DNA from 3 places in the Nocardia sp. NPDC050697 genome. Region 2 is predicted to be linked to each of the others. Evidence: riboswitches for the same ligand, from Rfam matches in the RefSeq annotation. Region 2 holds a riboswitch; each other region holds the start of a gene.
The links. Region 2 has a riboswitch for cobalamin ahead of AB0H71_RS14705 (CbtB-domain containing protein). Riboswitches for the same ligand answer to the same signal wherever they lie in the genome.

Region 1 (10,117 bases), on a different contig from region 2:
GGGCGCGATACATCGCCGTACACGATCGGCGGGCGCACGCAGCGGGTGCCGTACGACTGCACCCAGCCGTTGCCCGTGGCGGCGAAGCCGTCGAGCTGCTCGGCGAAGTACTGCACCATGTCGTTGCGCTCCGGCTCGCCGTGCACCAGCACGTCCAGCCCGATCTCCTCCTGGACCGCGATCACCTCGGCGATCTCGGCGCGCATGCGGGTGTCGTACTCGGCCCGGTCGATCGCGCCGCGGCGGAGTTCGGCGCGGGCCACCCGGATCCGGCCGGTCTGCGGGTAGGAGCCGATGGTGGTGGTCGGCAGCAGCGGCAGCCGCAGCCGCTCCTGCTGCAGGGTGCGGCGCTCGTCGGCGGGCGCGCGGCGGGTGGCGTCGGCGTCCAGATCCGCCAGGCGTTCGCGGACCGCGCGCACGCGCAGCCGCGGGTCGGCCTTGCGGTCGGCCACCGCGGCGCGCGCGATCCCGAGCGCCTCGGTCTCGCCCGCGGTGAGCGCGGTGGCGAGCATCCGGATCTCGGCGATCTTCTCCGCGCCGAAGGCGAGCCAGCCGCGCAGCCGCTCGTCCAGGCCGGTCTCCGGGGCCAGGCTGTAGGGGACGTGCAACAGCGAGCAGGAGCTGGAGACGGCGACGGTGACTCCGGCGTCGCGCAGCCCGGTCAGCCGGGGCAGCGCGTGGTCGGGGTCGACGCGCCAGATGTTGTGGCCGTCGACCACTCCGGCCACGATCAGCGTGTCCGTGATCGACCGGGCCGCGGCCAGATCCGCGTCCGCACCGGCGACGAGGTCGATGGCGATGCCCTCGATCCCGGTCTCGGCCAGCCCGGGCAGCGCCGCGCCGAGCCGCCCGAAGTAGGTGGCGACCAGGATCGCCGGGCGCGCCGGTAGCACCGCCAGCCGCCGGTAGGTGCTCCGCACCGCGGCCAGTTCGGTCTCGGTGAGATCGGTGACCAGCGACGGCTCGTCCAGCTGCACCCACTCCGCGCCCGCCTCGGCGAGCAGCCCGAGCAGCCGCTCGTAGAGCGGGAGCAGGTCGGGCAGCCGGTCCAGCAGGTCGCTGCCGTCCACCGACTTGGCCAGTTTCAGGAAGGTGATCGGGCCGATGACGACCGGGCGGGCGGGCACGCCGAGCGCCAGCGCTTCGCGCAGCTCGGCCAGCGGCTTCTCCGGGTGCAGCGCGAACACCGTGTCCGCGGCGAGTTCGGGCACCAGGTAGTGGTAGTTGGTGTCGAACCACTTGGTCATCTCGAGCGGCGCGACCTCGGCGGTGCCGCGGGCGGCGGCGAAGTAGCGGTCCAGGTCGCCGGCGATCCCGGCCACCCGCCCTGGCAGCGCGCCGAGCAGCACAACGGTGTCGAGCACCTGGTCGTAGTAGGAGAAGGTGCCCGTCGGCACGGAATCCAGTCCGGCGTCCCGAGCCGCCGTCAGCTGCGCGGCCCGCAGCTCCTTCGCGACAGCGTGCAGGCTCGCGGCGTCGGCGCGCCCGGCCCAGTACGCCTCGGTGGCGCGCTTGAGCTCCCGATTGGGCCCGACGCGCGGAAACCCCAGCGCAGTCGCGGTGAAATCATTGCGCGAGTTCGACATTGATGAGCTCCAGAGTCAGCGGCAAAGACCGCCACCCATAACGAGCGCACGCTGCTGGAGCCCGACAAGCATCGTTTCCGTGCCCGGGTCCACACGGCGTAGCGCCCGATCCACGAGGCGACGGCCACCGGGGACGGCGTCTCCGGTACAACGGGCAGGTCTTCGGACTCGTGGGCATCGACCCGAATCGGGTCGGCCCCGGGGGCCCGGGGCTGGTCCTACCGACCGTCGCTTCCCAGGCGGGTGCCCAGTGCGGGTGACGGCTGTCGTTCCCACTCACCGCTGCGGGACAGTCCCGGATTCCCACCGGGTTCCCCCTCACCCGCCGGATGTGTTCGGCGGGCTTCGACGCCATCGGACGGGTCAGGGGCTCCTTCGACTCCGCCTCCGGCGAACCAGCTGCACCGACGAATATAGCCAAGCCGGATGGGATCGCAAAGGGCGCCGTCGTCCCCGGCGTGCGAGTGCAGGCGTATCGATCGACAGCTCAGGCACCGTGCGGCGGCAGGAAACGCAGGGTTACCGTCTGGCCCGCGGCGGTGCGCTCGCGTGCTATCGCCAAGACGCCGGGCCTGACCACGACGTCGAGGCGTTCGCCTTCGCCATGCGTAACGCCGGCGTGGTCGCCGTCGGTCGTCATGTTGAGCGGCGGGTAGGCGAGGGCGAGGACCAGCGTTCCGCTCGGCACATCGACGTACCCCATCGGAAGGGTTTCGGTACGTGGCTCGTGTTCGAGGCCGTCCTCCGGAATCGGGCGGACACCCGGCTCGACCGGTGGTGAGATCCAGAGGGTTCCGTCGTCGCTGCGACGCACCTCGTGGTGGCCGTCACCGTGGGCTTCCTCGACGTAGACGCGCAACCCGTCGAGCACCAGTTGCGCGCTGCCCTCGGCGGCGAGTTCGTCGCCGTGGACGTCCCAGCCACCGAACCGCGCCCCCGCATCACACAGAACCAGGAAAAGCCCGTCATGCACGGGATTTCGGATCGATCCGAGGTATTTCACGATGGTTCAGCCTACTGCGGGGGGATCCTTCGGTAATCCCCTCGCGCGGCGGCGGTGGCGCTCCGACGTACAGAAACAGCTGCGCACCGCCGCCTCAGGACCGGTCGAATTCCCCACCGCGGACGCCTGCGGTGAAGGCGGCCCACTCACCGGGGGTAAGGACCAGCGCAGGACCCGACGTGTTCTTCGAGTCCCGGACGCCAACCCGACCATCGTCCAAATGAGCGACCTCGACGCACTCGTTGCTGCCGCCGCTGAAGCTCGACTTGAACCACCGGGCGTTGGATAGGTCCGCTGTCACTGCTCGTACTCCCTTGCTATGCGCCGGAGCGCCTGCTTGCTGTCTGCCACGGATAAGCTGGCGGCTGCGAGACCGTCGAATGTCTCCCGGTACTGCTCGATGGCCGCCGGCTTGTCGTAGTACATGTTCCCACGCCAGCCCTCGACGAAGACCGTCGGCTTCTCGCCCGTGACCCGATCGAAGTCCAGGATGATGAAGGGGCCGGGCGCCGCACCGAGGGGATAGCCAGCGGTGAACGGCAGCAGCCGGATGGTCACGTTCGCCGGCAGATCCGCGAGGGCGAAGAGCTGCTGTTTCATCGTTTGCGGGCTGTGCACCAGGCGCCGGAGAACCAGCTCGTCCAGCACGAGTTCCACCTGCACCGGAGTACGCCGCCGCGAAATGATCCGCTGCCGGTTGAGGCGGACGCTCATCAGTTGGTCGAGCTGCGCCGCGGAGAAGTCCGGGTAGAACCGCCTATCCAAAGCCCCCGCATATCCGGGCGTTTGGAACAGCCCCATGATGATGTCGGGCCGGTACACCGACAGCTTGGTCGCCGCCGCCTCCAAGCTGACGTACAGCTCGAAATCCTTGCGGATCGCGGCGCTGAACTCGTCCCACCACAGCCCCTCGCCTTCGTTCGAGGCCGCGACCTTTGCCAATTCCAGGAGCCCGTCCAGTTTCTCGGTGGTCTCGTACACCTCGCACAGGGCACGGATGTCGAGCAGCCGGATTCGGCCCGCCTCCCCCTTCTCCAGGCGCTGCAGAGTGCCGGTCCCGCGCTCGATCAGCCTCGCGGCGTTGGCAATCGACATCCCCGATTCGAGGCGCATGTCCCGCAGGTGACGGCCGAGCTGGCGGCGCGGGATCGTCGTCGGGGGCTTCTTCGGACTGGGCATTGTGGGCGGCTTCTTCCTGATGGTTGGGCCGGTTGGGCGCGGATGAATGGGTGGCGCGGTCCGGTATGGCGGGAACAGTGTCCAGCCGGTTGCCGGGACGCGAAATGGCAAGCAGTGGAACGTCTTCTGGGTCTATGGGCCGATACCTCTGGGCGTGCCATTGCAGCATCCCACCGGCTCGGAACCGTTGTCTACTGGCGTTGAATCGACCGGCGATGGGCAGGGGGCGCGGCATGGTGACAGTGGACGAGCGATGGCTGGATTGCGGCTTCGATCCCGACCACCTGACCCCGCAAGCCGCCGAACTCATCCTCCGGTGGCACCGGCACGCCCCCGGCCACCACTGCCTCCCGGAAATCGCGGCACTCGCCTTCCTGTCCGAACCCGCCGCCGGGCACGACTGGGAGTAGCCGTGGACAGGCACATACGGATCGCGTTCGCATCCGGCCCGACCTTCGACTACCGGGTCAGCGACACCGCGGCCGAACACCTCGAGAGCACCCTGCGGGACTGGGCCCCGGACGCCGAGATCACCGTGGACAACCACCTCACCGACACGCTGCCCGCGATCCCCTGCGCAGCCCTCTGGGAGCCGTGACGCGGTGGAAGCGGTACCCGGCCGGGTGTGGACCGACTACGGTCGGGTACGACCCCCGCACACCCGCGCTGAGGTCCGGAAGGTCAGGCGATGAACGCTACCGGCGATACCCCCGGCGCTCTACGGCAGGAGTTCCCCGCCGCGGCCGAAGAGCTGGCCCGGGTCCGCACCAGGCTGCGCGAGTGGCTGGCCGGTGTGCTCACCGACCCCGCACACGCCTACGACCTGCTGCTGGCCGCCATCGAGGCGTGCACCAATGCGGTCGAGCACGGGCACCATGAGGATCGGCGGCCCATCCTGCTCGAGGCGCGGGTGCAGCGGGACATGGTCCGGGTGACCATCACCGACCACGGGTCGTGGAAGACACCAGCCACGGGCGCCACGCACCGGGGCCGGGGGCTGGCGCTGATCGGCGCGCTCGTCCCCGAGTCCCGCATCACCGTCGGCGACACCGGCACCGTCGTCGAACTCGCCGCACCCCTGCTCGCCACCTGAGCCGGGGGCCGAGTGATTCAGGTCGACTTTATCGGCCCCGTCGCGGGTGCCTTCACGGCCGTACTCGCGGCCGGGCTGATAGCCACCGGACCGGCAATCGCACTGACCAGCGATTCACTGTGGGACGCGCTGTGCCCCGCCCTCGTCACCTTCCCGATCGGCCTCGCCCTCGTGGTCCAGACCTACCGCTGGCGCCGCACCGCCCGGCGCTTCGACGCCGCCGCCGTCCCGGCCGAGGCCGAGATCCGCGCGGTACGGATCCGCGCGGGCGGCGAGAACCCCGATGTGGCCGAACTGCGGGTCCGCATCACCGGCCCCGGCTTCGACACCTTCGAGGCGGCCTGCGAGATACCGACCGGCGTCCCGCACCCGCGCATCGGCGACCGCCGCCGGGTGCTGGTCGACCCCGCGGACCTGAGCTTCGCCATCGGGTACGACCACCTGTTCGACGAACAGTAAACCGGCCGATACACCTCCCGTTGTCCTTTCGGTAAACACCCCATTGACGAATGTCGATGACATATGTCAGTCTAAAACGGCACTCGACAGCGCGGAGAAGCTGTCGCACAGAACCTTCCACTCGCCACCCCCACCCGCCGTCGACGCACGTCAGCGGTACTGCTGGGATCGAGGTCATGACCGATGCATCCGGAAAACCCCAGGGGCGCGAAGCCCAGCGGCTGCGCACCCGGGATCGCGTGCTCGACGCCGCGATCACCGAGTTCGCGCGCACCGGCTCGGCGGAGGCCGATATCGCGGCCATCGCCGAGGCCGCCGGCGTCGCGCGCGGCACCTTCTACTTCCACTTCCCGACCAAGGAGCACGTGCTGCTGGAGCTGGAGCGCCGCGAGGAGACCCTGCTCGCGCAGAAACTCACCCGATTCCTGCGCGCCGAGCACGATCTGCGCGGCGCGCTCGCCGAGACCGTCCGGCTGGTGCTCGCGCTGGAGCGCAGGCTCGGCAACACCCTGTTCCGCGAGCTGCTCGCGGTGCACTTCTCGCCCAACCGCGGCGACGGCGATCCCAGGGACTTCCCGATGATCGCCACCGTCGCCACCGAGATCGAGAACGCGCGCGACCGCGGCGAGACCCGCGACGGCATCGACCCGTACCACGCGGCGCTGTTCTTCCTGCTCGGGCTGTACGCGCTGCTCGCCACCACCCCGGACAACCGCGCCATGCGGGCCGGGATGCTCGACAGCTACCTGACCACCGCGCTGCACAGCATGGAGCGCTGATGACCACTCTCGAACGGAGCAATCCCCATGTGGCTGGATCTCGTGCGCATCATCGCGGCCTGGGTGCTGGTCTGCGGCATCATCGCCTTCTGGTACTGGGTCATGAAGAACATCGGCACTTTCTGATCGGCCGCCCGCCGGACGGGGCCGTCCCGTGAATCCCCGCGCGCTGGAGCGCGGCTGCGCGCTCACCGCGGTCGCCTTCGCCGCGCGCCGCCGCTCCGGTGCCCGGCTGATCACCGGCGCGCACCGCGGGTTCGGGCTGAACGCGGCGGGCACCGTCGTCCAGGTGCCCTACCCGTCCGCCCCCGGCTGGACCCGCACCACCCTGACCTGCGGCGTCGCCCTGCAGTGCGCGCCGTCCAAGGATGAACTCGCCCGCTATGCGCTGCACGAGCTCTCGCCCCGTGAGCGCGGCGCGCTCACCCTGGTCGAGGGCGGCGTCGCGGCGGCCTGGATCGCCGACCGGCTCCCCGGCCTGCTCCCGGAGCTGCGGCTGCGGCTCCCCGATCTCCCCCTCGACCGCGACCTCGACGTCCCCGCCATGCTGGAGCGCGCCGACCGCCTCGCCCGCTCCGGCGCCCCGCTCCCCACCCACCCGCTGCTCGGCAGCCTCCCGCTCAGCGCACCCGGCCGCGGCGCCCTCGCGGCGGCCGTTCAGCGCACCTACGGCCGCATGCCGTGGACCAGCAGGCGCAGCGATGCCAGGCGCGTGCTCTCGGTCCCGGTCGGTGGCGACGGGGGCGCCCGCACCAGCAATCTGCCGCCCCCGAGCCACCCGGACAACGAGGACCTCGACATCCGCGCCGACCGGCGCTCCGGCATCCCGTACCCGGAGTGGAACATGTGGACCGAGCGCTTCCTCCCCGACCACGTCGCGGTGCTCGAACGCGCCACCCCCACCCGCGGCGCACCGGCACCGCCGGGCGGCGCGGAGCTGCGGCGCTGGTTCGAGCAGCGCACCCACCGCGCCCTGCGCGGCGGGCTCGCCGACGGCGCCGACCTGGACGTGGACCGCTACGTCGAACACCGCCTCGACGCACTCGGCGGCCCGGTCCCCGAACCCCGCGTCTTCCGCGACCTGCTGCCCGCGACCCGCGATGTGACCACCGCGGTGCTGCTGGACGGCAGCTCCTCGCTCGGCAGCCACGGCGGCCGCACCTTCCGGCTGGAGCTGGCCTGCGCCGACGCGCTCTCCCGCGCCATGGCGCTGGCCCGGGAGCGGCACGGCCTCTTCGTCTTCACCGGCAACACCAGGCACCGGGTCGAGGTGCGCTGCCTCAAGGACTTCGACGACCCCCGCTTCGTCGACCCGGGCGGGCTCGGGCTCATGGCGGGCGGCTACACCCGGCTCGGCGCGCCGCTGCGGCACCTGACACACCGGCTCGCCGACCGCCCCGCCGAGCGCAGGCTGCTGCTGGTGATCGGCGACGGCCTCATGTCGGACGAGGGGTACGAGGGCCGCTACGCCTGGGCCGATGTGGCGCACGCGCTCACCGAGGCCGGCGACGCCGGGATCACCGTCTACTACATCGGCGTCGGCCCGGCCCGCGTCGACCCGCTGCCCGAGGTGTTCGGGCCGCGCCGGTCCTGCCGCATCCACCGGGTCGAGCAGCTGCCCCGGGTGCTCGGTGCCGTGCACCGGGCCCTGGTCGCCGCCTGACCCCCACAGCGAGGAGGACCCCGGTGCGAGATCTCTACCACGCCACCGGCGACGAGGTGCGGCTGTTCGAACAGGCGCACCGGCAACGACTTCCGGTCATGCTCACCGGCCCCACCGGCTGCGGCAAGACCCGCCTGGTCGAGCACATGGGCGCGCTGCTCGGCCGCCCGGTGCTCACCATCAGCTGCCACGACGACCTGACCAGCGCCGACCTGGTCGGCCGGTTCCTGGTGGCCGGGGGCGACGTGGTCTGGCAGGACGGCCCGCTCACCCGCGCGGTGCGCACCGGCGCGCTCTGCTACCTGGACGAGGTGGTCGAGGCCCGCCACGATTCGCTGGCGGTGCTGCACTCGCTCACCGACCACCGCCGCACCCTCTACCTGGACCGCTCCGGCGAGGAGCTCACCGCGCCCCCGGAATTCCAGCTGGTGTGCTCCTACAACCCCGCCTACCGCAGCTCGCTCAAGGAGCTCAAGCCCTCGTTCCGGCAGCGCTTCGTCACCCTCGGGCTCGGCTACCTGCCGCCCGAGCACGAAATCGCCGTCATCGCCGCCGAATCCGGGATCGACACCGCGGTCGCGCGGCGGCTGGTCGGCTGCGCGGGAATGATCCGCCAGGCCGACGAGGCCTTCCACTTCGAACCGCCGTCCACCCGGGTGCTGGTCACCGCCGCCCGCATGATCGCCGCCGGCGCCGGCGAACTCGCCGCGGTGCAGGCGGCGGTGCTCGCGCCGCTCTCCGGTGACGGCGCGCTCTCCGACGGCCTGCGCGAGATCGCGGCCGCCGCCCTGCTTCCCCATCCCGCTACCGAGAGGACGGCTCCGTGAACGACCAGGACCGCAGACGAAAGCGCGCGCTCATCGTCTTCCAGCTCACCATCTACGGCTTTCTGCTCGCCATGTTCCTCATCCAGCTCAGCATGTGCGCGACCAGGGATTGGTAGCCATGAACCTCCCCACCTTCCGCCGCGCCCCCGCCCCCGCGGGCTCGGCCTACGACGAGCACCACGAGCAGAGCAGGCAGGCCCAGCGCCGCGCCGACGGCTGGCTCACCGCGGGCACCGCGCTCATGGGCACCTTCATCTTCGGCTTCGCCGGGCTGCCGATCTTCCTGCGCGGGGTCTGGTTACAGCGGAAGGCCCAGCGCGACGGGCTCTCGGTGCGGCCGATCATCGTCACCCTCATCGGCTACCTCGTCATCCTGGACGCCTTCCTGAACAGCATCGGCTGGGTGCTCGACATGCTCGCCAGCCACACCCTGGTCACCCGGGTGTTCTTCACCGCCTGGGGCAACTTCGTCGACAACGGCTACTTCTGGCACTACAACGAGCTCTTCATCGGCGGCGCGGGCGCGCCGGGCGAGAAGGGCTGGGAGGTCGCGCTCATCCTGGTGGTCTTCCCCATGCGGGTCGCGGCGGCCATCGCGTTCCTGCAGATGAAGCGCTGGGGCCACCAGTGGCTCATTGTGACGTGCTGGTTCGGCGTGGTGATCTGGGTCGGCTACGTGGTCAATATGACCGTCTACGCGGATATCCGCTTCGACGGCACCGTGCTCCCGGTCCTCGGCTGGTGGCTCTACGACATCTTCTACATCACGCCGTTCCTCGCGATCCCGTACCTGCACACGGTGAACCGCGAGATCTTCGCCGACTGAGCCTGGAGCCTCCCATGACGACCACCGAACTTCCCCCCGGCACCACCCCCGCCTTCGCCGGCATGCACAAGTGGCTGCGCCGCGGCATCTTCGTCTGCCTCTTCGCCCTGGTCATCGAGGGCGCCTTCACGGTGCCTGCGCTGGCCGTGTGGTACGGCTGGCCGACGCTCTCGCTCACCGAGATCTGCAGCGAGCTCATGAAGGTCCGCTACAGCGACGACACCCTGGAGTGCGAGCACCCCGTGCCCTTCAATGCGCCGCCGCTCGGCGGGCAGCCCGAGGGCGCGGGGCAGCAGACCGCCCGCGACGAGTGGGGCGTGCAGCCCAGACCCGACTACGGGCGGATCGGCTTCCGCGAGCTGATCCGCATCCACGAGGACCGGATAGCCCGCGAGGAGGCGGGCGGCCGGTGACCGCCCGGCGGCCTCAGTACTGCTGCTGCTGGGGCCGCCGGTTGACGGCGCTCGCGCCGACCCCGCCGAGCAGCGACATGATGCAGAGCCCGGCGATCAGGTTGATCGCGGCCGTCGCGATCTTGGCGTCGACCCCGGCGACCAGGGTGAACGGCACCAGCGTCGCGAGCGCGGTGAGCAGCCCGGTGATCCAGTAGAAGAACTGCATCGGGCTGGGCATGAGCGCGAGCAGCAGGTTCAGCAGCCCCGCCGCGGCGATCGCGGCGGCGGCGCCCGCGACCGCGTACGA
Region 2 (10,117 bases):
GCGGGCAGCGGCCAGATCATGCACAGGTAGGCCACCGGGATGGCCGGGTAGGTGTACCGCGGCGGCGCGACGGCGGCCGCGGTCAGGAAGGCGGCGGCGGGCGCGGCGAGCGCGGGCAGGTAGTGGTGTCCGAGCAACGGATAGGCGATCGCCACCGCGAACACCACGTACAGCACCGGCAGCGGGTGGTACCGGCGCAGCACCAGCGCCACCGGACCGGCGATGAGCAGCGCGGTTCCGAGCGCGTCGAGCGGGTCGGTGGCGACTTCGCGCAGGTCGAGCGCGAAGCCGAGCGCGAGCTGCAGCACCGCGACCCCGCCCGCGAGCCCCCAATCCCACACCACCGAACCGCGATTCGTCTCACCAGGCGCTCTCACCCCGCCAGACTATGCGCCGCGGCCGCCCGGCGCGGCAGGAGTCCACACCCCCGTGGCGCACACCGCGTACTCCGGGCACACCGCCGGTGACCACGGGTATGGTCTCGGGATGGTCGATCAGTCGATTCGTCTTCCGGATCTGTCCGCCCGGCCGCACGAGCTCTCGGTGGAGCGGGTCATGTCCGCCTCCGCCGGACTGCTCTTCGCGGCGTGGACCAGGGGCTTCGATCTGTGGCTGGCGCAACCTGATTCGCTGCTGCTCACCGGCGAGGTGAATACCCCGTTCTTCTTCGAGACCGAGAACGGCGGGGTCAGGCACCCGCACTACGGCCGCTTCCTGCGCTTGGAGAACGAGCGGCTGGTGGAGCTGACCTGGGTGAGCGCGGACACCCGTGGCGCGGAGACCGTGGTTTCGGTGCAGTTCGTCCGGCAGCCGCGCGGCATCCGGCTGCGGCTACGGCACTCCGGCTTCGCCGACATGGCGGCGCGGGACGCGCACCGGGAGGCGTGGCCCGCGGTGCTGGAGCAGCTGGACAAGCGGCTGACCGCTGCCGTCGGGTAGTGGCGCGGCGCCGGGGCGAGTAGGTTCGGAGCGCTATTCGCGAACTCCCCGCACTCCCTCCCGAAAGGATCGTGATGCCAACTCGTAGCGCGCGCACCGCGTGGACCGGCGGCCTGCAGGACGGCTCCGGCCAGGTCGAACTGGCCAGCTCGGGCGTCGGCAAGTACGACGTGTCGTTCCCGAAGCGCTCCGCCGACGACGCGAACGGCGCCACCAGCCCGGAGGAGCTCATCGCCGCCGCGCACTCCTCCTGCTACGCCATGGCGCTCTCCGCGCAGATCGCCGCCGCGGGCGGCACCCCGGAGAGCCTGGACGTCACCGCCGACGTCACGCTCGGCCCCGACCCGGCCGGCGGCTTCCGGATCAGCCGGATCGCGCTGACCGTGCGCGGCAGGGCGGCCGGGATCGACGCCGACCAGTTCGCCACCGCGGCCGCCGAGGCCAAGGCGGGCTGCCCGGTCAGCAAGGCGCTCGCCGGTGTCTCCGATATCGCGCTGGACGCGACCTTCGAGTCCTGACCGGCCCGGCGGCGCTCCCGCACCGGGGGCGCCGCCGGATCAGGCGAACCAGCGCCGGGCGGCCGGGGTGTACATGGCGGGCACCGCCACCAGCACCGCGAGCACGTGCACCGCGCGCACCCCGGCGAGCAGCAGGCCGCTGGGCCCGAGTTCGGCGAACGGGTCGGCGAGCGAGTCCGCCGAGAGCAGCCTGGCCGCCGGCTCGACGACCAGCGAGGCCACCCCGGCGACGCCGATACCAACGGTGAGCAGCGCCCGCGCCCAGCGGTCACCGTGCACCATGCGCAGCACCACCGCGAGGACGAGCAGGTAGAGCGCGCCGCGCCAGAGCAGCGGGGCGGCGCCGGTGTCGCCGACCCGGGCCAGCCCCTCCAGCACGCCCGCGCCGAGCGCGGTGAGGAATCCGGCGCAGGCCACCCGGACCGGGCGTGGCGCCGCCGGACCGGTGGCGGGAAGGATGAGCGAACGGGCAGTGTCGGCCATACCGCCGACACTGCCCGTCGCGTAGCGAACCGCGGATCACGCCGCGGTAGCGACCCCTTCCCCTACCGGGGTACGGGGTGCGGCCGCGAACTCGGTGAGCGCCGCGAACAGCAACCCGAGCGCGACCCACAGCGTGCTGGAGACCGCCAGCGACGACACCCGGAACTCCCATAGCAGGCTGGCCGGGAAATCCGCCCCGACCTCGTTCACGCCGGGGAGCAGCACGTACCCGAGGATCACCACGACCACGAAGGCCGCGACCCCGCCGATCAGCCGCACCGAGCGCAGCTGCCCGGCCAGCAACCGGTAGCCGTAGGCCGCCGCGGCGACCGCGACCAGCCCGAGCAGCACGGCGGCCACCCAGAGCCAGGTGCGTTCGTCGATCGTCTCCGGATCGCCGACCGCGGGCGGATTCGCCGGGTACTTGAAGAACGGCACCGCCACGATGGCGAGCCAGCCGGCCAGCGCCACCGCGAGGCCGGAGAGCGGCCCGGTGCCGAAGCGCCGCAGCAGGTGCACCGCCGCGCCGACGAGCACGCCGAACGCCGCGCCGGCCAGGCCGAGCGCGAGGAACTGCCCGGCCTTCTGCCCGCTCCGGCTGACCAGCGCCTCGTCCTCGTCGTGCGAGTGCCCGGCCGGTTCGCCGGTGTGCGGATGGGCCGCGGCGGCCGCCTCCTCGATGGCGATGGCGGCCTCGACCTTGGGTTCGCCGACGAAGTAGCCGACGGTGGCGGCGAGCAGCCCCGCGAGCACCCCGGCGAGCAGCCCGCGCAGCAGCAGGGTCCTCCGGGATTCGGTCAGTGGCACGGCAGGCCGAGCAGGTGTCGTCCGTCGTGCATCAGCTCGTGCAGGTACATCCCGGAGCGGGAGACCGCGCCCTGGTCGAAGCCGACCAGGTAGAGCGTGAGCAGTGCGAGCAGGACGACGCCGACCGTGACCAGAACGGTGGCGAGTGATTCCGAGACCCGGGATGCGGGGGAGTGCGCGATGGCCATGTAGTTCCTCCTGGGGCGTACGCGTCCCCGTCGTGGTGGCGCGACGATGCCGGTGTCTGGCTGTGAACAGTGGCGCGACCGCTCCGGAGTCTCACCGGATTACCGCAGCACCCTCGCTTCTTCCACGGAAACTGTGACATCGCAAACCCCCCTCGTCAACAACGGTGACGAGGGGGGTGGCCGCGACCCGGGTCAGCCCTGCGGCTTGCCCGCCACGTCGAGCACGACCTCGAACTCCAGCAGCGAGGCCCCGGTCGCCACCGGCTTGCGCGCCTCGCCCGCGTGCGCCTCCCGCGCCGGGCCGTCCCGCCAGGCCGCGAAGGACTCCTCGGACTCCCACTGCGTCACCACGAAGTACCGGTTCTCGCCGGCGGTGGGGCGGAGCAGCTGGAAACCGAGGAAGCCGGGGGAGTTCTCCACCGCGTGCGCCCGGTGCGCGAAGCGCTTCTCCAGCTCGGCGCCGGCGCCCTCGGGAATCTCGATCGCATTGATCTTCACAACAGCCATGGCTCCAACGTAGCGGCTCGCGCCGCCTACGCTCGGTCCCCATGCTCTACGACGAAGGCGGCACGGGGGTGCCCATCCTGTTGCTGCACGGGCTCATGGGGAGCGCGCGAACCTGGAGCGACCAGCTGGGGTGGCTGCGCGAGTTCGGCCACGTGTACACCTTCGACGCGGCCGGGCACGGCCGTCCGGCGCCCGCCGAGCCGAGCACCGAGGCGTTCGTCGCCGATCTGGCCGCGGCCACCGCGGCGCTCGCCGAGCCCATGGTGCTGATCGGGCACTCCATGGGGGCGCTGCACGGGTGGGTCTTCGCGGCCGCGCACCCGGAGCGGGTGCGGGCTCTGGTGGTGGAGGACATCGCGCCGGATTTCCGCGGGCGCACCGCGGCCGGGTGGGCGGCCATGATCGAGGGCTGGCCCCAGCCCTTTCCGGACGAGGACGCGGTGCTCGGCTATTTCGGCGAGGTCGCGGGGCGCTATTTCCTGCGCGCATTCCGCCGCGATGCCGACGGATATCGGCTGCACGGGGCGGTCGCGACATTCCGGGATATCTCCGAGGAGTGGGGCGGCCGCGATTTCTGGGCGCAGTGGGCGGCGCTGCGGATTCCGGCGCTGCTGCTGGAGGGGGAATTCACCATCACGCCGCCGGGGCAGATGCGGCGCATGGCGGAACGGGCGGACACCCGCTACGTGTGGGTCGAGGGCGCCGGTCACCTCGTGCACGACGAGCAACCTCAGCGCTACCGCGAAGAGGTGCAGTCGTTCCTGCACGACGTCCTCGCACGCTGAGCTCGGCGGGGTAGCCGCGGTAGGCCCGTTGCGCTACCGCTCCCCTTCGCCGGCCAGGGCGAAGCGCCCGTCCGAGGTCTGCTCGACCAGCCCGTCCACGAGCAGCGAGTCGAGCGCCCTGCCACGCTGCCCCGGATCCCGCGGCCAGGCGAGGTCCAGCCGCAGCCGCTCGACCGGCCCCTCGGCGGCGCGCAGCACGTCGAGCAGCCGCCCGCGCGCCTGGCGGTCGGTGCCCTCGTACTTCTGGGTCTTCCGCACCACCTCGGCCGCGGGCCGCCCCGCGGCGACCCACGCGCAGCGCGGCAGCGGGCAGGCATCGCAGGCGGGCGCGCGGGCCGTGCAGACGGTGGCGCCCAGCTCCATGAGCGCGGCCGAGAAGACCGCCGCCCGCCGCACCGGGGCGGGCAGCAGCGCCTCGGTCTCCGGCAGATCGCGCGGCGACGGATTCCCGGCATCCCCGAGCCCGTGCACCGCGCGCGCCACCACCCGGCGCACATTGGTGTCGACCACCGGCACCCGCTGCCCGTAGGCGAAGCAGGCCACCGCGCGCGCCGTGTAGGCGCCGATCCCGGGCAGCGCGAGCAGCGCCTCGACATCGTCGGGCACCGCGTCGCCGTACCGCTCGGCCAGCACCGTCGCGCACTCGTGCAGCCGCAGCGCCCGGCGCGGGTACCCGAGCTTGCCCCAGGCCCGCAGCACCTCGGCCTGCGAGGCGGCGGCCATGGCCGACGGCACCGGCCAGCGGGCCACCCACTCCCGCCAGATCGGCTCCACCCGCACCACCGGCGTCTGCTGCAGCATGATCTCGCTCATCAGGATCTGCCACGCCGTCACCCCCGGCCTGCGCCAGGGCAGGTCCCGCGCGGTGGCGGCGTACCAGTCGATCAGCACATCGGTGTCGATCGCGCCGTAGGCCGGCAGTGTGCGCGCGGCGGCGCCTCTCCTCACGGTTTCCCACCTCGTCCTGCACAATGGTCGCTATGCCTGGATCCAACCCGATCAGTTCGTGGAAGTCCCTGCGCGAGGGTAACGACCGCTTCGTCAACGGCACGCTCGAGCACCCCGGTCAGGGGGCGGCGGACCGCGCGAAGCTGGTGGAGGGGCAGCACCCGACCGCAATCCTGTTCGGCTGCGGCGATTCTCGCGTCGCCGCCGAGCTGATCTTCGATCGGGGCCTCGGCGACATGTTCGTGGTGCGCACCGCGGGTCACGTGGTGGACGGCTCGGTGCTCGGCTCCATCGAGTACGGCGTCGCCGTGCTGAACGTCCCGCTCATCGTGGTGCTCGGCCACGACAGCTGCGGCGCCGTGAAGGCAACCATCGACACGCTGGACGGCGGCGCCGTCCCCGGCGGCTTCATCCGCGACGTGGTCGAGCGGGTCGCGCCCTCGATTCTGGCGGGCAGGCGCGAGGGGCTCTCCACGGTGGACGAGCTGGAGGCGCGGCACGTGGTGGAGACCGGCAACCTGATCACCGAGCGTTCGGCGATCGTGGCCGAGCGGGTCAAGGCGGGCACGCTCGCCATCGCCTGCGTGAACTACAAGCTCGCCGAGGGCAAGGCATGGCTGCACCACGTGATCGGGGACGTCGGCGAAGCCGTCTGACCACTTGTCCGGGCATCCGCCCAGGTAGAGCTGGTCCGAGGCGGCCGGGCCCGGCCGACACGCCGAGGCCCTCGGCCCGCGATCCAGGCGCTGCGCTTACCGTTGAGGCGTGCTGGAACCCACTGGGCCGCTGCCTCCCGAGATCTACTGGCGACGTCGTGTTTTCGCCATCGGCATTCTGGTCCTCGCGCTCGCGCTGGTGATCTGGCTGGTGGTGATGGTCGCCAGGGGCGGCACCTCACCCGGCGGCGCCGCCGCGACCAGCACCACGACGGAGGTGGCGCCGCCGGCGGGCGGCTCGGGTTCGAGCGCGGCGAGCGGCACGGCCGCCTCGGATGTCGCGCCCTGCTCGGACCAGTCGCTCGCGGTGAAGGTGAGCGTCGGGCAGCCGACCTACCGCAAGGGTGAGCAGCCGGTGTTCGGCATCGTCATCACGAATATCTCCGCGGCGCCGTGCAGCCGGGACATGGGCTCGGGCATGCAGCAGATCTCGGTGCAGACGCTGGACGGCACCCGCAGGCTGTGGAACAGCGTGGACTGCTACCCCGACGGGCAGCCCGACATCAGGACGCTGGAGCGCGGGCAGCAGGCGGCGTTCACGGTCACCTGGTCCGGCTCGACCTCGCAGCCGAACTGCGCCGGCGAGCGGGTGCCGGTCCCGTCCGGCGCCTACGCGGTGCTCGCCCAGCTCGGCGGGGTGAAGAGCACCGCCGAGCCCTTCAACATCGCCTGAGCGGGCGGCCCAGCCGAACGCCGCGGCGGGGCCGGGCAGCGCGGGCCGGGCTCAGCCGACCTCCGCGGGCTCGGCGGACCGCCCCGGCTCGGCGGAGCGCGCGCGCCGGAGCCCGGCCAACCGCAGCGCCGAGCGCACGTCGGAGACCTCGTGCACCTTCATCCCGGTCTTGCGAGCATCGAACCCGGGCGGCACCAGCGCGGTGCCGAACCCGAGCCGCTCCGCCTCGGCCAGCCTGCGCGCCGCATTCGTCACCCGGCGCACCTCACCCGCCAGCCCGACCTCGCCGAGGATCACCCACCCCGGCGGCAGCGCGACATCCCGCGCCGCGCTCGCCAGCGCCAGCGCGACGGCCAGGTCGGCCACCGGCTCGACCAGCCGCATGCCGCCGACGGTGGCGGCGTAGACGTCCTGCTTGCCCACGTACACCCCGCAGCGGCTCTGCAGCACCGCCAGGATCATGGAGACCCGGTTGTAGTCCAGCCCGCTCACCGCGCGCCGCGGCGCGGGCGCCTGGGTGTCGACGGTGAGCCCCTGCACCTCGCTCACCAGCGGCCGCTTGCCGTCCATGGCGACGGTCACCGCGGTGCCTGGCACGGTGTCGGTGCGGTGGTGCAGGAACAGCCCGGACGGGTCGGCCACCCCGACGATGCCGTAGTCGTGCAGCTCGAAGCAGCCCACCTCGTCGGCGCTGCCGAAGCGGTTCTTCAGCCCGCGCACCATGCGCAGCGTGGTGTTCTTGTCGCCCTCGAACTGCAGCACCACGTCGACCAGGTGCTCCAGCGTGCGCGGGCCCGCCACGCTGCCGTCCTTGGTGACGTGGCCGACCAGCAGCACCGCGATCCCGCTCGCCTTTGCCAGCGAGGTGAGCGCCGCGGTCACCGCGCGCACCTGGCTGACGCCGCCGATCACGCCGTCCTCGGCCGGGGCGATCATGGTCTGCACCGAGTCGACCACCAGCAGCGTCGGCCGCACCTGCTCGACGTGGCCGAGCACCACCGCCAGATCGGACTCGGCCGCCAGGTACACCCGCTCGTGCACCGCCCCGGTGCGGTCGGCGCGCAGCCGCACCTGCCCGGCCGACTCCTCCGCGGTCACGTACAGCGAGCGCTCGTCGCGCGCCGCGGCCCAGCGGTGCGCGACCTCGAGCAGCAGCGTCGACTTGCCCACCCCCGGCTCGCCGGAGAGCAGCACCACCGAGCCGGGCACGACGCCGCCGCCGAGCACCCGGTCCAGCTCGCCGACCCCGGTCGAGCGCGCTCTGGTGACCGTGGAGTCGATGCTGGAGATCGGCGCCGCCGCGGTGCTCGGCAGCATGGCCTTGCGCGCGGCCGGGCCCGCGGCCGCGATGACCGGCACCGTCTCCTCGACGGTGCCCCAGGCCCCGCAGCCGGGGCACTTGCCCACCCATTTCGCCACGTCGTGCGCGCACGCGGAGCATCGGAAGGTCGGCTTGAGTTTGGCCACACCGGCACCTTACGGCCGGGTGCCGACAGGCGGCGGAACGCAGGCGGCCGCCGCACCGGGAGGTGCGACGGCCGCCTGGAGAACGGGTCAGTGCCCGCCCGAGCCCTCCTTGGCGGGGCCGGACAGGTCGGAGAGGTGCCGGTCGACGGCGAGCCCGGCATCCACCGGCACCGAGACCTGCACGGTGCCGTTCTCCTTGAAGTTGAAGGACACGGTGTAGGTGAGGCCGGGCGCGATCGGCTTGGTGAGCCCGGTGATCTCGATCTTGGCCGGCTTTGCCTCCGGGTCGGTGCCCTGGGTAGGCGCGCCCTCGGTGTCCAGGCCGGGCACCGCCGTGCCGCTCGGCGCCGGGGTGGTGGTCGGGGCCTGGGTGGTGCTGCTCGCGGCGCCGCCGTGCCCGCCGGGGCTGTGCGCCGCCTCGGCCGCCGCGACCTCGCCCGCGGCGACGACGACCTGGCTCGGCCCGACCACGACCCGGCTCTGCCCGGCGGGCGGGGTGATCCGCACCGGGCCGAGGTCGGTGGTGATGCTGGTCAGCTCGTCGGTGACGGTGCTGCTGTTGTTGACGATGGAGAGCGCGATCACCGCCGAGCCGCCGACCTGCAGGGTCTGCGTCTCCTTCGGGTAGACGATGTGCACGTTGAGCAGGGAGAGCTGTCCGACCTCGGCGTGGGTGCCGTTGATCGCGGCCTTCTGATCGGCGGTCTGCGCGACCTGTCCGGCGCTGCACCCGGTGAGCGCCAGAGCGGCGCCCGCTGCCAGCGCGGCACAGGCAGTCACAGCTTTCATGGCAATCACGGGTTGTCCTCCATGTCGACCGGGCTCGTCCCTCGGGGGGAGAGTACTAACTAGGGAGCGTAGTAGTCGAGATCCGGGCCCGGTGCGGCGGGCGGCGGTCCGGGCCGGACACGGGGCACCCGGCATCCGTTCGGTAACGGTTCCGCGGGCGGTGTTACGGGCACCGGGCGGCGGCCGGCGCGGCGCACGCTCAGGTGCTGGCGATATAGCCTACGCGCACAACAGAATGCACACCCTTTCACGCCTGTCAACCCCTGTGGTCTGCCCGTTGTGGCCCTGACCTGCACAGTTGATCGCACCGTTATCGAGCCGCATGTTAAACTGTGAACATCGAAAGGGGCACGGGACACATGATTTTTAAGGTCGGAGACACCGTCGTTTACCCCCACCACGGAGCGGCGCTGATCGAAGCAATCGAGACTCGCACCATCAAAGGCGAGCAGAAGGAGTATCTGGTCCTCAAGGTCGCACAGGGCGATCTCACCGTTCGAGTCCCCGCGGCGAATGCCGAATATGTCGGCGTCCGGGATGTCGTCGGGCAGGAAGGCCTCGATCGAGTCTTCCAGGTCCTGCGTGCGCCGCACACCGAGGAGCCGACCAACTGGTCCCGCCGCTACAAGGCCAACCTGGAGAAGCTCGCCTCCGGCGATGTGAACAAGGTGGCCGAGGTGGTTCGGGATCTCTGGCGTCGCGAGCAGGACCGCGGTCTTTCCGCCGGCGAAAAGAGGATGCTGGCGAAGGCTCGCCAGATTCTCGTGGGCGAGCTGGCACTGGCCGAGGGTACCGACGGCGACAAAGCCGACACCATTCTCGACGAGGTACTCGCCGCGGCTTCCTGACCGCGAGCACACATTCTGTGAACAACGCCGACCGCGTCGTCGCGTTGGTGCCTGCCGCCGGCCGGGGTGTGCGCCTGGGTGAAACTCTGCCCAAGGCGTTCGTCCCGGTCGGCGGCACGCCCATGATCAAGTTGTCCGTCGATGGGTTGATCGCCTCCGGGGCGGTCGACGGGATTGTCGTGATGGTCCCGCCCGAGCTGGTAGAGAGCGCCGTTGCCCTGCTCCCCGGCTCGGTGCGGGTCGTCGTCGGCGGCGCCGAGCGCACCGATTCGGTGCGCGCCGGGCTGGCCGCCGCGGCCGATGCCACGCACGTCCTCGTCCATGACGCGGCCCGCGCCCTCACCCCGCCCGATCTGGTGCGCCGCGTGGTCGCCGCGCTGCGCGCCGGGCACGATGCCGTCATTCCCGCGCTGCCGGTGGTGGACACCGTGAAGAGCGTCGACCGCGAC
Region 3 (10,117 bases), on a different contig from region 2:
GGTCGAGGTAGTGGCGGGTGGACTGGGATCGGTAGCAGGCCAGGGCGGCGAGCTTGGTGTCGAGGGTGTCGGCGCACGGGATGAAGCGGGTGGGGGCGAAGGCGTTGCGTGAGGAGGGGGACTGGTAGCAGAACACGCGCGGTGTGCGGCGGGCGGCGATGATCGAGCCGCGGTGGGTGGCGCGATGGTCCTGGTGGTTGTCGGCCTCGGAGTGGGTGTAGATGGTGGTCGGGTTCAGGTGCGCGATCACGCCTTCGATGATCTCGACGAGTTCGGGTGCTTCGCCGAGGCGGGTGTCGGGCAGGTCGGCCATCAGCAGCTGTGTTCCCAGGGTGATCGCGGCGGCGACGGCTTCGCCGCGGCGCTGCTCCTGGTTGCCACCGACCCCGCCGCGGCTGAGGGTGAGCACGGTGACCGGGTTCCCGGACAGGGCGTGGCGGGCCAGTGCGGCTCCGCACCCGATTTCCACGTCGTCGGGGTGGGCGCCGATCGCCAGGACCCGCTCTCGCCCGGCGGCGGGGCCGAGCAGCGCGGATATCGCTGCCGGATCGGCGGGGTCGATGACGTCGGTGAGCCCGGTGCGCATGGCGGTGAGCAGGCTCGCGGCGCTGGTGTCGGTACCGGCCAGCGCGCAGACCCGCGGTGCGCCCGATCGGGTGCGGAGGCGGTCGAGCACGGCGGTCGCGGGTTCGTCGAGTAGCGCCGGATCGGCCAGCAGCAGCATCGGTGGTCCGGAGGCGGCAATGAAGTCCTCGGTGTCACCCGGTGCGAGCCGGGCGGCGAGCAAGCCGATGCTGTCGAGGAGGTCGAACAGGACGGGCAGTGACCGGGTGGTCCACACGATCACCGTCCGCTCCGGCGGGGCGGCTTCGCGGCGCACTCCCACGGGTAGGTCGGTCGCCTCGGCCACGGTCACCTCCTTGCCGACGATCGTGCCAGCCGAGCGGCCGGCGGTCGGCTTCCGCCGCACCGTAGGCATGGCGGATGCCCGGGATCTTCGTCCCGCGTCCGTCGACAGCGACCTCGAGCTGCTGGGAGCCGTCAACGGCCTATCGCGCCGCGAGTCCCGTCGCGAGCTTCTCGATGGCGTCGATCTCTCGGATACCGGGGTCGAGTTCGGATCCGGTCATGACGACGTAGCGCCGGTTCTGCACCGCGCGCATGCGAGAGGTGGCCGGATTCGACTCGAGGAACGCGGTTTTGGTGGTCAGGGCATCGCCGTCGATGCGCTTGCGGCTGAGGTCGGCGAGGACGATGACATCGGGGTCGGCGGCCACGACGGCCTCCCAGCCGACCTCGGGCCAGTCCTCGCGCGCGTCGGCGAAGACATTGCGGGCGCCGACCTCGCGGGCGTAGAGCCCGGGGGCCGCGCAGCAACCCGCCATGTACGGCGTCTTGATGCCGGAGAACCAGAACGCCACGGTCGGCTCGCCGGGGCTGTCGGCGCGTGCCGTCGCCGCCTGCAATCTGCCCCGCAGCTGGTCGACGAGCTGTGCGCCGCGATCCCGCACGTCGAAGATCCGGGCCAGATCGGTGATCTCCTGGAACAGTGTGTCGATGCCGAGCGGCGCGGTGCGGGAGACGTTCTCACCCTCGACGGTCGCCCCGGCGCAGACCGAGGGCGACTGGTAGGTGGCGACGCCGAGCTGCGCGAAGCGGGCGCGCTCGGCGACGACAGCCGGGGTGAAGGTGTGCGCGCTGGCCGAGGTGACCAGATCCGGTTCGGTGCCGAGCACCGTCTCCAGCGAGGGGTCGTTGTCGGCGAGGCGGGGGACCTTCGCATTGTCGGCGGCCAGGGCGGGCAGGACCGGGTCGAACCAGGTCGAGGTGCCGACAATGCGATCGGCCAAGCCGAGGGAGAGCAGGATCTCGGTCGATGCCTGGTACAGCGAGGCGGCCCGTTCGGGCGCCGCGTCGAAGGTGACCTCGACGCCACAGTTGTCCAGGGTGAACGGGTAGTTCGTGCCACCGGGGGCGGCGCTGTCCGGCGTGCCCGGCTCGGGGGCGCCGCAGGCGACGGCGGTGCAGAGCAGCGCGATCGCGAGCGCGATGCAGGGTGATTTCATCGGGAACCTTCTGAATCGGGGATGGTCAAGGACCGGGACGGAACGACACCACCGGGTGGCCGTGCTCGCAGTCGGTGCCGATGCGGGCGCGCACCCGGTACACGCGCTCGACGAGTTCGGCGGTGATCACCGCGGCGGGTGCGCCGAAGGCGACGATGCGGCCCCGGTCCAGGATGAGCAGCCGGTCGCAGAACATGGCGGCCAGGTTGAGGTCGTGCAGCGCGATGTAGCAGGTCACCGGGAGCGCGGTGACCAGTGCGAGCAGGTCGAGCTGGTGCCGGATGTCGAGGTGGTTCGTCGGCTCGTCGAGCAGCAGCTCACGGGGCTCCTGGGCGAGTGCCCGCGCGATCTGGGTGCGCTGCCGCTCACCGCCGGAGAGGGTGTGCCAGCGGTTCCCGGCCTTGTCGGCCATGGCGGTGTGCTTCAGCGCCCGGCGCACCGCCTCGGCGTCGGCCGCGGCGTCCCCGCCGAAGACGCCCCGGTGCGGGATGCGCCCGAGCGCGACCACGTCCTCGACGGTGATGTCGACCTCGGTGTCGGCGTGCTGGTCCACGACCGCGATCCGCCGGGCGATCCGGCCGCGCCGCCACCCGGCGATGTCGTCGCCGTCGAGCAGCACCCGGCCGCCGTCGGGCGTGCCGACCCCGCTGAGCAGCCGCAGTAGCGAGGACTTGCCCGACCCGTTCGGGCCGAGCACCCCAATGGTCTCGCCCGGCTCCGGCGCGACGGTGACCCCGTCGAGGACCAGGTTCCCGCCGCGGGTCCACCGCAGCTCCTCCGCGCGCAGCGTCATGTCATCGCCCGATTCCGGAAGAGCAGTGCGATGAAGGCGGGTACGCCGATGAGCGCTGTCGCCACGCCCACCGGGACCTCGGTGGGCGCGAACACCGTGCGCGCGGCGACATCGACCCAGACCGTGAAGATCGCCCCCGCCAGCACCGTCACCGGCAGCAGCCTGCTGTGCTTGACGCCGACCACCAGTCGCGCCGCGTGCGGCAGCACCAGCCCGACGAACCCGATCGCCCCCGCCGCGCTCACCAGCGCGGCCGTGATCAGCGCGGTGACCCCGAGCAGCAACGCCCTGGTCGCCCGCACCGGAATACCGAGCGTCGCCGCGGCGGAGGCGCCGAAGGTGAAGGCGTCCAATGCGGCGGCCCGGCTCAGGCAGACGAGCAGCCCCACGGCGGTGATCGACCCGCACACCGCGACATCGCCCCAATCCGCCCCGGAGAGCGAGCCGAGCAGCCAGAACAGGATCCCGCGGGTCTGCTCGGCATCCGCGCTGGAGACCACGATGAACGAGGTCAGCGCCGAGAACAGCTGGGTGGCCGCGACCCCGGCCAGCACGATCCGCGCGGTCCCGCCACCCACCGCGGCGGCCAGGATCAGCACCAGCGCGAACGCCGCCAGCGCCCCGCCGAATGCTCCCGCCGCCAGCGAGATCGCCCCGCCGCCGATGCCGAGTACCGCCACCAGCACTGCGCCGGTCGAGGCGCCGGAGGAGATGCCGAGCACGAACGGGTCGGCCAGCGGATTGCGCAGCACCGACTGCATGATGGCCCCGCACAGTGCCAGTCCGGCGCCGCAGATCGCCGCCAGCAGGGTGCGCGGCAGCCGCAGCTCCCACACGATGCCGTCCTTGATCCGGCTCACCTCGGCCGCGCCGAACCCCAGGTGCTCGCCGACCACCGCGTAGACCTCACGCACCGACAGGTTCGCGGGGCCGATGGTGAGTGCGATCGCGATCGAGACCACCAGCACCGCGATCCCGGCGGTCAGCATGAGCGCCACCGCTGGCCCGCCGCGCCGGGTCAGCGCCCCGGTCCCCACTGCGCCAGCGCCGCCGCGACCTTCTCCACGCCGTCCACGGTGCGCAGCGAGGGGTTCAGGTCGGCGCCCGCCACCACGACGTAGCGCTTCTCCCGCACGGCCGCCATGCGCTGGGTGACCGGGTGCGACTCCAGGAAGGCGATCTTGCTGTCCAGGGCGTCGCCGTCGATCGTGCGGCGGCTCAGATCGGCCAGCACCAGCGCGTACGGGTCGCGGTCGGTGACGCTCTCCCAGCTGACCTGCGGCCACTCGTCGGTGGTGTCGGCGAAGACGTTCCGCGCGCCGGTCGCGCCGGCGATGATGCCCGAGGAGCCGCAGCAGCCCGCCATGTAGGGGGTGCGGATATCGGAGAACCAGAACGCCAGGCTCACCCCCGCCGTCTTGGTGGCGGCCGCCATCCGCGCCTGGAGCGCGGCGACCAGGGCCTCGCCGCGCTCAGGCACCGCGAAGATCGCGGCCAGCTCGCAGATCTCGGTGTAGACCGCGTCAATGCGCAGCGGCTCGCTGCGGCCGCCGTCGGAGTTCACGCTCGAGGTGCGGCCCTCGCAGTCGGTGGGGGAGAGGTAGTTCGGCACCCCGAGCTGGTCGAATTTGTCGCGGTCGGCGACACCGCCGGTGCCGAGCGTGCCGCCGAAGGAGGCGGAGACGAAGTCCGGCTCGGCGCCGAGCACGACCTCGAGCGACGGCTTGTTCACGGCCAGCCGCGGCACCCGTGCCGCGGCGTCGGCCAGATCCGCGCGCACCGGATCGGTCCAGGTCGCGGTGCCGACCATCCGATCGGCCAACCCGAGCGACAGCAGGATCTCGGTCGAGCCCTGGTTCAGCGCGACCGCCCGCTGCGGCGGGGCCGCCACCGTCACCGACCGTCCGCAGTTCTCGATCGTCAGCGGGAACCCGGGCGCCGCGGCCCTGTCCTCGGTGTCTCCGGGAACTGCGCACCCGGTGAGGGCAATGGACAGCGCGAACAGCGCACCTAGCGAACGCATGGGGCGTCGACCCTTCGATCAGGGCTCAGCCGCGGAGCCGTGAAAAGCGGAAACCGCGATCGCCGAGTAGTCGGGCTCCGGCCCTGTGAGCCGTTACCGTTGCGCGTCAGCCCCGGATTCTCACCGGTGTTCCCTCGTCGACCGCAGCGCAGATGCTACCGGGTACTCCGAATTGCATGACTGACCGAGGTGAATACGGGTCAACGAGCGGCTCGATGGTCGTCGTGACGGTCCGGCGGATCGGGTCAGGGAGTGAGTCCAGGTGCGTGGTCCGACGCCCGGGATGGTCCAGTTGACCCACCGTTACGGTCGCGTGACACCGGAGGGGGAGTGGCGCGGATGGCCGCAGCGCTTGCGATGACGCCCTTGCCGGTGGGACGGCTCAGCACAGCGGAGCCACCGATCCGGCGGGGTGGCGCCATCCTTGGGAGGGAGAACAGCTCGGTGCTGGGCCGTTCGCGGCCCCTGCCGGGGGAGACCGGTCGAGGACCGTTCACGTGTTCACCGTGTGCATCGCCGGCACCGGTCCGCAGGTAGGGGGGCTGGGGTGGAGCAGCCCCGGATCATCGGCCGCCACTGTGCTGGACGGCCGCACCTGGGGCGCTCCCGTCCGCCCGCTCGCACCGCAGGTCGGGCCCGGGATGAGCGGGGCGGACGTTGCGCACGGTCTAACCCGACCCTGACGGTGTAAACACTGCACCGACGCCGAATGTCTAGCGATCGGTCGCACTCGGCGGGGGACCGGCAGGGCCGGGATCGCCAACGCGCGCGTTCTCCTACGCAGCAGCCCACCAACGGGTGAGCGCGCCGCGGGGCTCCGGCCGGGATGGTGCCGCCGGGGCAGAAGACCTGTGACCGATCGAATGCGCTCCGGCGGCACCACCCCGTAACCGGGTGGCGCGGCCGTGGCTGCTTATTTCCCGGCCGCGCCGCCACCGACCCTACTCCCGGGTGCCCCGCAGCAGCCCCCGCGGACGAGGGGTTGTCCCCTGGGACACCGGGTTACGCGCCGCCGGGCGCGGGCGGGCTCGCGCCCGGCGGCGGAGTGGATGGCCGCGCCCCGGCTCGGGGGAGTGTCGTCCACCCGCAGAGAATGAGCTGGGACGCGGCCGCACCCGCCCCGTGAGCACGCGGCGAGCGCTCGGCACCGTTCTATCCCACCCCCACCACGTTGGATAGCCGGATAGTTGCCATGTCGGTCGAATAGAGGACAACCGGTCACCGGCACTCAGGGGACCACACGGCCGCCTCGTCGTCGCACTCCGATGGATGGGGACCGGGGCGGTCGGTTACGGTTGCTACATGAGTGAAGGTTGACGGCTGCCGGTGCTGGCGCTCGAGCACGGCCCCGTCGTGGTCGAGGTCGTCGAGGTCGGGATCACCGCGCCGGCTCTGCACGGTGATCCCTTCGTCGGCTGCGGTGATGGGTCGAGACATCGGTTGCCGGAGTCGCTGCACGACTGGGCGATCGCGGCGATCGCGCGGACCCAGAACTCCGACAATTCACCGTTTCCCCGCCGCGTGGAGTTCGGCATGCGGGAAGGCCGCGCCTACGCCCGGTTGCTGTGACCCGCCGGGTCACCGGCCCGGTGGATGAGCACGACGCTGCCGACGATACGCGCGACGGTTCAGGGGGCAGCGGCGGCGCGGCGGGCCTGCCATTCCAGGAACACTCGGGTCAGGGGGGAGCCTCGGAGCCGGGTGGCACCGGTTTCGGGGCAGGTGCTTTGGGTGAGGACTCCTTCGGCGTCGGCGAGGATGTGGCGGTAGGACTCGGGCAGCCAGTCGTGGCGGTGTTCGAGCAACCTCGCCTGCTGGTCCGGTTGCAGCTCGCTCCACCAGTGCTGGAGCCGGTCGCGGCGCCGGGTCAGCATGATGACGATCGCGGGGTCGAGGCGGTAGGCGGTGGAGGTCTCGTCACCGGGCCGCAGCGGGACGACGACCGGTTCGGTGGCCGACCACACCGCCGCGACCAGCCCCGGCGACAAGGGCGCGGCCGGGTCGGCCAGCACCGCTACCTGGTCGCCGAGCCCCAGCCGCACGAACCATGTCGTCGCCATGGTCACCGCCCACCCCGCCCCGTGTAGCCCGAGGCCCGGGCGGGGCTTCGTCCCTCACGCCCGCTTCCCGACCTGGATCCGAGTCCGAGGTCCATGGCCGCCGCCTTCCTATCCGAGCTCAGCTGATCTCTGCTTGTCGGCTCATATTCAATGCAGCGGCTCGGACAGGTATTTCCGGGCCGTGCGCTCGGTGATGGAACCCACGAGCCGGGTCCGATGTCCGTGCATCGCCGAGGACGGCACGGCGGAGAAGGGGAGGGGTTCCCTGCCGGGTAAGCCGATGGCCGGACCCTGTCACCGCCGAGTTTCTTCGCCGGCCGTGGACGCACTCGGCAGGGAGCGTGGAGGCAGACCGCCCGCCGAGGTTCCCGGCGCGGTTGCGGTGCTGCCCGTCGCGGCCCTGCACCCGGTGTTCGAGGTGGTGAGGAGCCGTGACGTCACCGGTTGTATTCCACCGCTGCGGTCGCGCAAACGGCTGGGGCGTGCGTGATTTGGAGTACTGGGTGCGGACGGCCTGCCGGGTGGTTCAGCTGCTGATCAGGGGTGCGGCGAGTTCGACCACGGTCCCCGACTCGCCGACGGTGATCCGGGATCGGGGAACCAGGGCGCCGATCAGTTCCAGACCGCGCCCGCGGTGGGAGGGCTCGGGCGCCTCGCCGGTGTCGTCGGGCGGTTTCCATTGGCCGTGGTCGGTGACGGTGACCCGCACGGTGTCGTGCTCGACGTCGGCTTCGAGCAGGATCGGGCGCCGGTCGCTGTGGTGGCCGTGTTCGATGGCGTTGGTGCAGGCCTCGCTCGCGGCCAGCAGCAGATCGTAGGCGTGGCGGGGGTCGGTGAGGACGCCCCCGAGCCATTCCCGCAGCCGGGCGCGGACCCCGGCCAGTTCCTCGGCCGCGGCCGCGAACTCCTGCCGTAGCGGAGCGGGACCACCGCCTGCGTTCATCGCCTGTCCTTCCAACCCCGGTGCCGTGCCTGCGCGGGTGACATACCCGGGGCCGCGGAAGCCGACACCTGCTCGCCGCAACCGCGCGCCAGCATTTCCCGCTGGTCGGCTCAGGCGGGGGTGGGGGTGGGTTCGGCGAGGGCTTGTTCGCGCAGCTGGTTCAGGACCCGGGTCAGGATGCGGGAGACGTGCATCTGCGAGCAGCCCACCCGGTCGGCGATCTGGCGCTGGGTGAGGCCGTCGAAGAACCGCCAGATCAAGATGTTGCGGTCGCGTTCGGGCAGGGCGGCGATCAGGGGCCGCACCGCGATGGCGTTCTCGAGCAGGTCGTAGCAGGGTTCGTTCGCGCCGAGGGTGACCGCGGCGGAGATGTCGCTGGTCTCGCCATCGCTGTCGGTGTGCAGGGCGTCGAGGGAGTCGGAGTGGTAGCCGTTGCGGGCGAGCATGGCCTGGGTGATCTCGTGCAGGTCGGCGTCGAGCTCGGCGGCGAGTTCGCGCGCGGTGGGCATGCGTCCGTTGCGGTGCAGCAGGGTCTCGATCGCCGGGGCCAGGCGTTGCTGGAGTTCTTTGACCGGGCGCGGGACCTGCACCGCCCAGGTCCGGTCGCGGAAGTGGCGGCGGACCTCGCCCATGATCGTGGGCACCGCGAAGGCCACGAACGGCGTTCCCTGGGTGACGTCGAAGCGGTCCACCGCCAGCACCACTCCGAGCGAGGCGACCTGGCGCAGGTCCTCGGTGGGTTCTCCGCGCCCGGAGAACCGGGAGGCGATGTGCTCACCCAGTGGCAGGCATCGGCAAATGATGTCCTCACGCATCCGTTCCCGGGCCGGGGCGCCGGGGTCGAGCGCGGCGAGCTCGGTGAAGGCGGGCTCGATGTCGTCGTAGGAATCGGCGCCGGGCCTGCGCGGGCGGGGGTGGGCAGCCGGACGGGACATCGGCGGTGACCCTTCCTCGAAGGTGGACACGACGTGAAGAGGGTTACCCGTGCTGAGCACGGTCATGCTGTTTCGATCCCCGCCGAAGCCACCCCGCCCTCGCGGGTCCTCGCCGCGCGGTCGTAGCTCCCGCTTCGGGTCCGCGGCGGGCTGGGGCTGTTCAGCGGCCGATTTCGTCGAGAGGAGCTGGGCTCTTCCGGTGGGTCTGGCGGCGGCCGCGGGTTCGGTGAGTCTCGCTCCGTAGGGCAGGGGTGATGCAGCGCTTCGGGGGGAAGTGGCCGAGGCGACAGCATCATTTGCCCGCGCCGGTCGATACGCAGGCGTAGGAATCGGTGCGCACCCCGCCACCTCCCGATCAGGAGCAGCAGCCATGGACACGACCGCGGCCACAGGTACCCCGGAGGCGGCGCCGGTGCGTGCGGGCCGGTTCCGGCTCGAGTTCGACGGCCCGGGTTCCTGGAGCGATCGGGCCGCGGCGGTGTACGGATACCGGCCCTGTGAGGTCCAGCCGAGTACGGCGTTGCTGAGCAGCCACGAGCACCCCGCCGACCGCGGCGCGGTGGCCGGGCTGCTCGAGCGGATTCGTCGCGGCGCGCCGGTGGCGGCGGGCAGTCACCGGGTGATCGACCGGGCCGGCGGCTCGCGCTGGGTCGGGGTCGGCGCCGAGCCGATCCGTCGCGGCGAGCACGTGATCGGCGCCCACGGGGTCATCCTCGACTTGCAGCAGGCGCTGCACGCCGCCGAGAAGCCCGTGGTCGACGCGCGCCTCGCCCGGTTCCTGAGCGAGCACCGCGAACGCGAGCAGGCCGTCGGCATGCTGATGCTGCTGCACGGCGTGCCCGCCGAGCGGGCGCGGGAGGTGCTGGACTGGCGCGCCACCGAGACCGGACAGCCGGTAACCGTCCTGGCCCGGGCACTGCTCGCCGCCGCCCGGCACCTGCCACCGTCGACGACGCTGCGCAACCGGGTCGACCACCTCCTGCTGACCCCGCCGCCACGCCCGAGCCACACCACGGCGACGTCAACCCCGAGCCACCGGAGCGATGACGATCCGGTGGTACCGCCCCCGACGTGAGCGCCCACGACCGATGCCCGGTTCCGGCTCCGGCAAACCGGTGAGCGGAGTCGTCACGAACTCGTCATCAGTGAATCCGGCATAGCCGCCGCGGGTTTCGGCAATGAAACATCTATGAGCGACGATCACTCGGAGACTCGCCCCGACCCGCTGGCCGAGTTGCTGCCCGAACTCGCCGACGCCGCCGCGCCGGTGGAACAGGCCCAGGGAGCGCTGATGCTG

Region 1: it holds a riboswitch for cobalamin, as region 2 does, so the genes downstream of both, metE (5-methyltetrahydropteroyltriglutamate--homocysteine S-methyltransferase) here and AB0H71_RS14705 (CbtB-domain containing protein) in region 2, are expected to answer to the same signal.
Region 3: it holds a riboswitch for cobalamin, as region 2 does, so the genes downstream of both, AB0H71_RS18985 (ABC transporter substrate-binding protein) here and AB0H71_RS14705 (CbtB-domain containing protein) in region 2, are expected to answer to the same signal.

Annotation. Positions count from the first base shown of each region.
Region 1 covers NZ_JBFAHY010000001.1:1,249,109-1,259,225, forward strand. The annotation lists gene metE (5-methyltetrahydropteroyltriglutamate--homocysteine S-methyltransferase) at 1-1,586, opposite strand, end outside; cobalamin riboswitch at 1,722-1,927, opposite strand; gene AB0H71_RS06235 (hypothetical protein) at 2,074-2,589, opposite strand; gene AB0H71_RS06240 (DUF397 domain-containing protein) at 2,684-2,890, opposite strand; gene AB0H71_RS06245 (helix-turn-helix transcriptional regulator) at 2,887-3,768, opposite strand; gene AB0H71_RS06250 (hypothetical protein) at 4,002-4,178, shown strand; gene AB0H71_RS06255 (hypothetical protein) at 4,181-4,366, shown strand; gene AB0H71_RS06260 (ATP-binding protein) at 4,457-4,861, shown strand; gene AB0H71_RS06265 (hypothetical protein) at 4,874-5,320, shown strand; gene AB0H71_RS06270 (TetR/AcrR family transcriptional regulator) at 5,497-6,099, shown strand; gene AB0H71_RS06275 (MorD protein) at 6,254-7,762, shown strand; gene AB0H71_RS06280 (CbbQ/NirQ/NorQ/GpvN family protein) at 7,786-8,589, shown strand; gene AB0H71_RS06285 (hypothetical protein) at 8,708-9,415, shown strand; gene AB0H71_RS06290 (hypothetical protein) at 9,430-9,828, shown strand; gene AB0H71_RS06295 (DUF6069 family protein) at 9,842-10,117, opposite strand, start outside.
Region 2 covers NZ_JBFAHY010000003.1:604,744-614,860, reverse strand. The annotation lists gene AB0H71_RS14730 (histidine kinase) at 1-377, opposite strand, end outside; gene AB0H71_RS14725 (SRPBCC domain-containing protein) at 487-939, shown strand; gene AB0H71_RS14720 (OsmC family peroxiredoxin) at 1,014-1,457, shown strand; gene AB0H71_RS14715 (hypothetical protein) at 1,497-1,940, opposite strand; gene AB0H71_RS14710 (CbtA family protein) at 1,977-2,747, opposite strand; gene AB0H71_RS14705 (CbtB-domain containing protein) at 2,738-2,935, opposite strand; cobalamin riboswitch at 2,965-3,092, opposite strand; gene mhuD (mycobilin-forming heme oxygenase MhuD) at 3,128-3,442, opposite strand; gene AB0H71_RS14695 (alpha/beta hydrolase) at 3,484-4,227, shown strand; gene AB0H71_RS14690 (A/G-specific adenine glycosylase) at 4,261-5,175, opposite strand; gene AB0H71_RS14685 (carbonic anhydrase) at 5,208-5,831, shown strand; gene AB0H71_RS14680 (hypothetical protein) at 5,941-6,564, shown strand; gene radA (DNA repair protein RadA) at 6,616-8,031, opposite strand; gene AB0H71_RS14670 (hypothetical protein) at 8,119-8,820, opposite strand; gene carD (RNA polymerase-binding transcription factor CarD) at 9,180-9,668, shown strand; gene ispD (2-C-methyl-D-erythritol 4-phosphate cytidylyltransferase) at 9,686-10,117, shown strand, end outside.
Region 3 covers NZ_JBFAHY010000005.1:84,498-94,614, reverse strand. The annotation lists gene AB0H71_RS19005 (PIG-L deacetylase family protein) at 1-910, opposite strand, end outside; gene AB0H71_RS19000 (ABC transporter substrate-binding protein) at 1,050-2,066, opposite strand; gene AB0H71_RS18995 (ABC transporter ATP-binding protein) at 2,092-2,859, opposite strand; gene AB0H71_RS18990 (iron chelate uptake ABC transporter family permease subunit) at 2,856-3,848, opposite strand; gene AB0H71_RS18985 (ABC transporter substrate-binding protein) at 3,878-4,882, opposite strand; adenosylcobalamin (AdoCbl) riboswitch at 4,892-5,042, opposite strand; gene AB0H71_RS18980 (hypothetical protein) at 6,209-6,451, shown strand; gene AB0H71_RS18975 (hypothetical protein) at 6,511-6,942, opposite strand; gene AB0H71_RS18970 (ATP-binding protein) at 7,469-7,885, opposite strand; gene AB0H71_RS18965 (SigB/SigF/SigG family RNA polymerase sigma factor) at 7,996-8,820, opposite strand; gene AB0H71_RS18960 (PAS domain-containing protein) at 9,191-9,895, shown strand; gene AB0H71_RS18955 (ANTAR domain-containing protein) at 10,010-10,117, shown strand, end outside.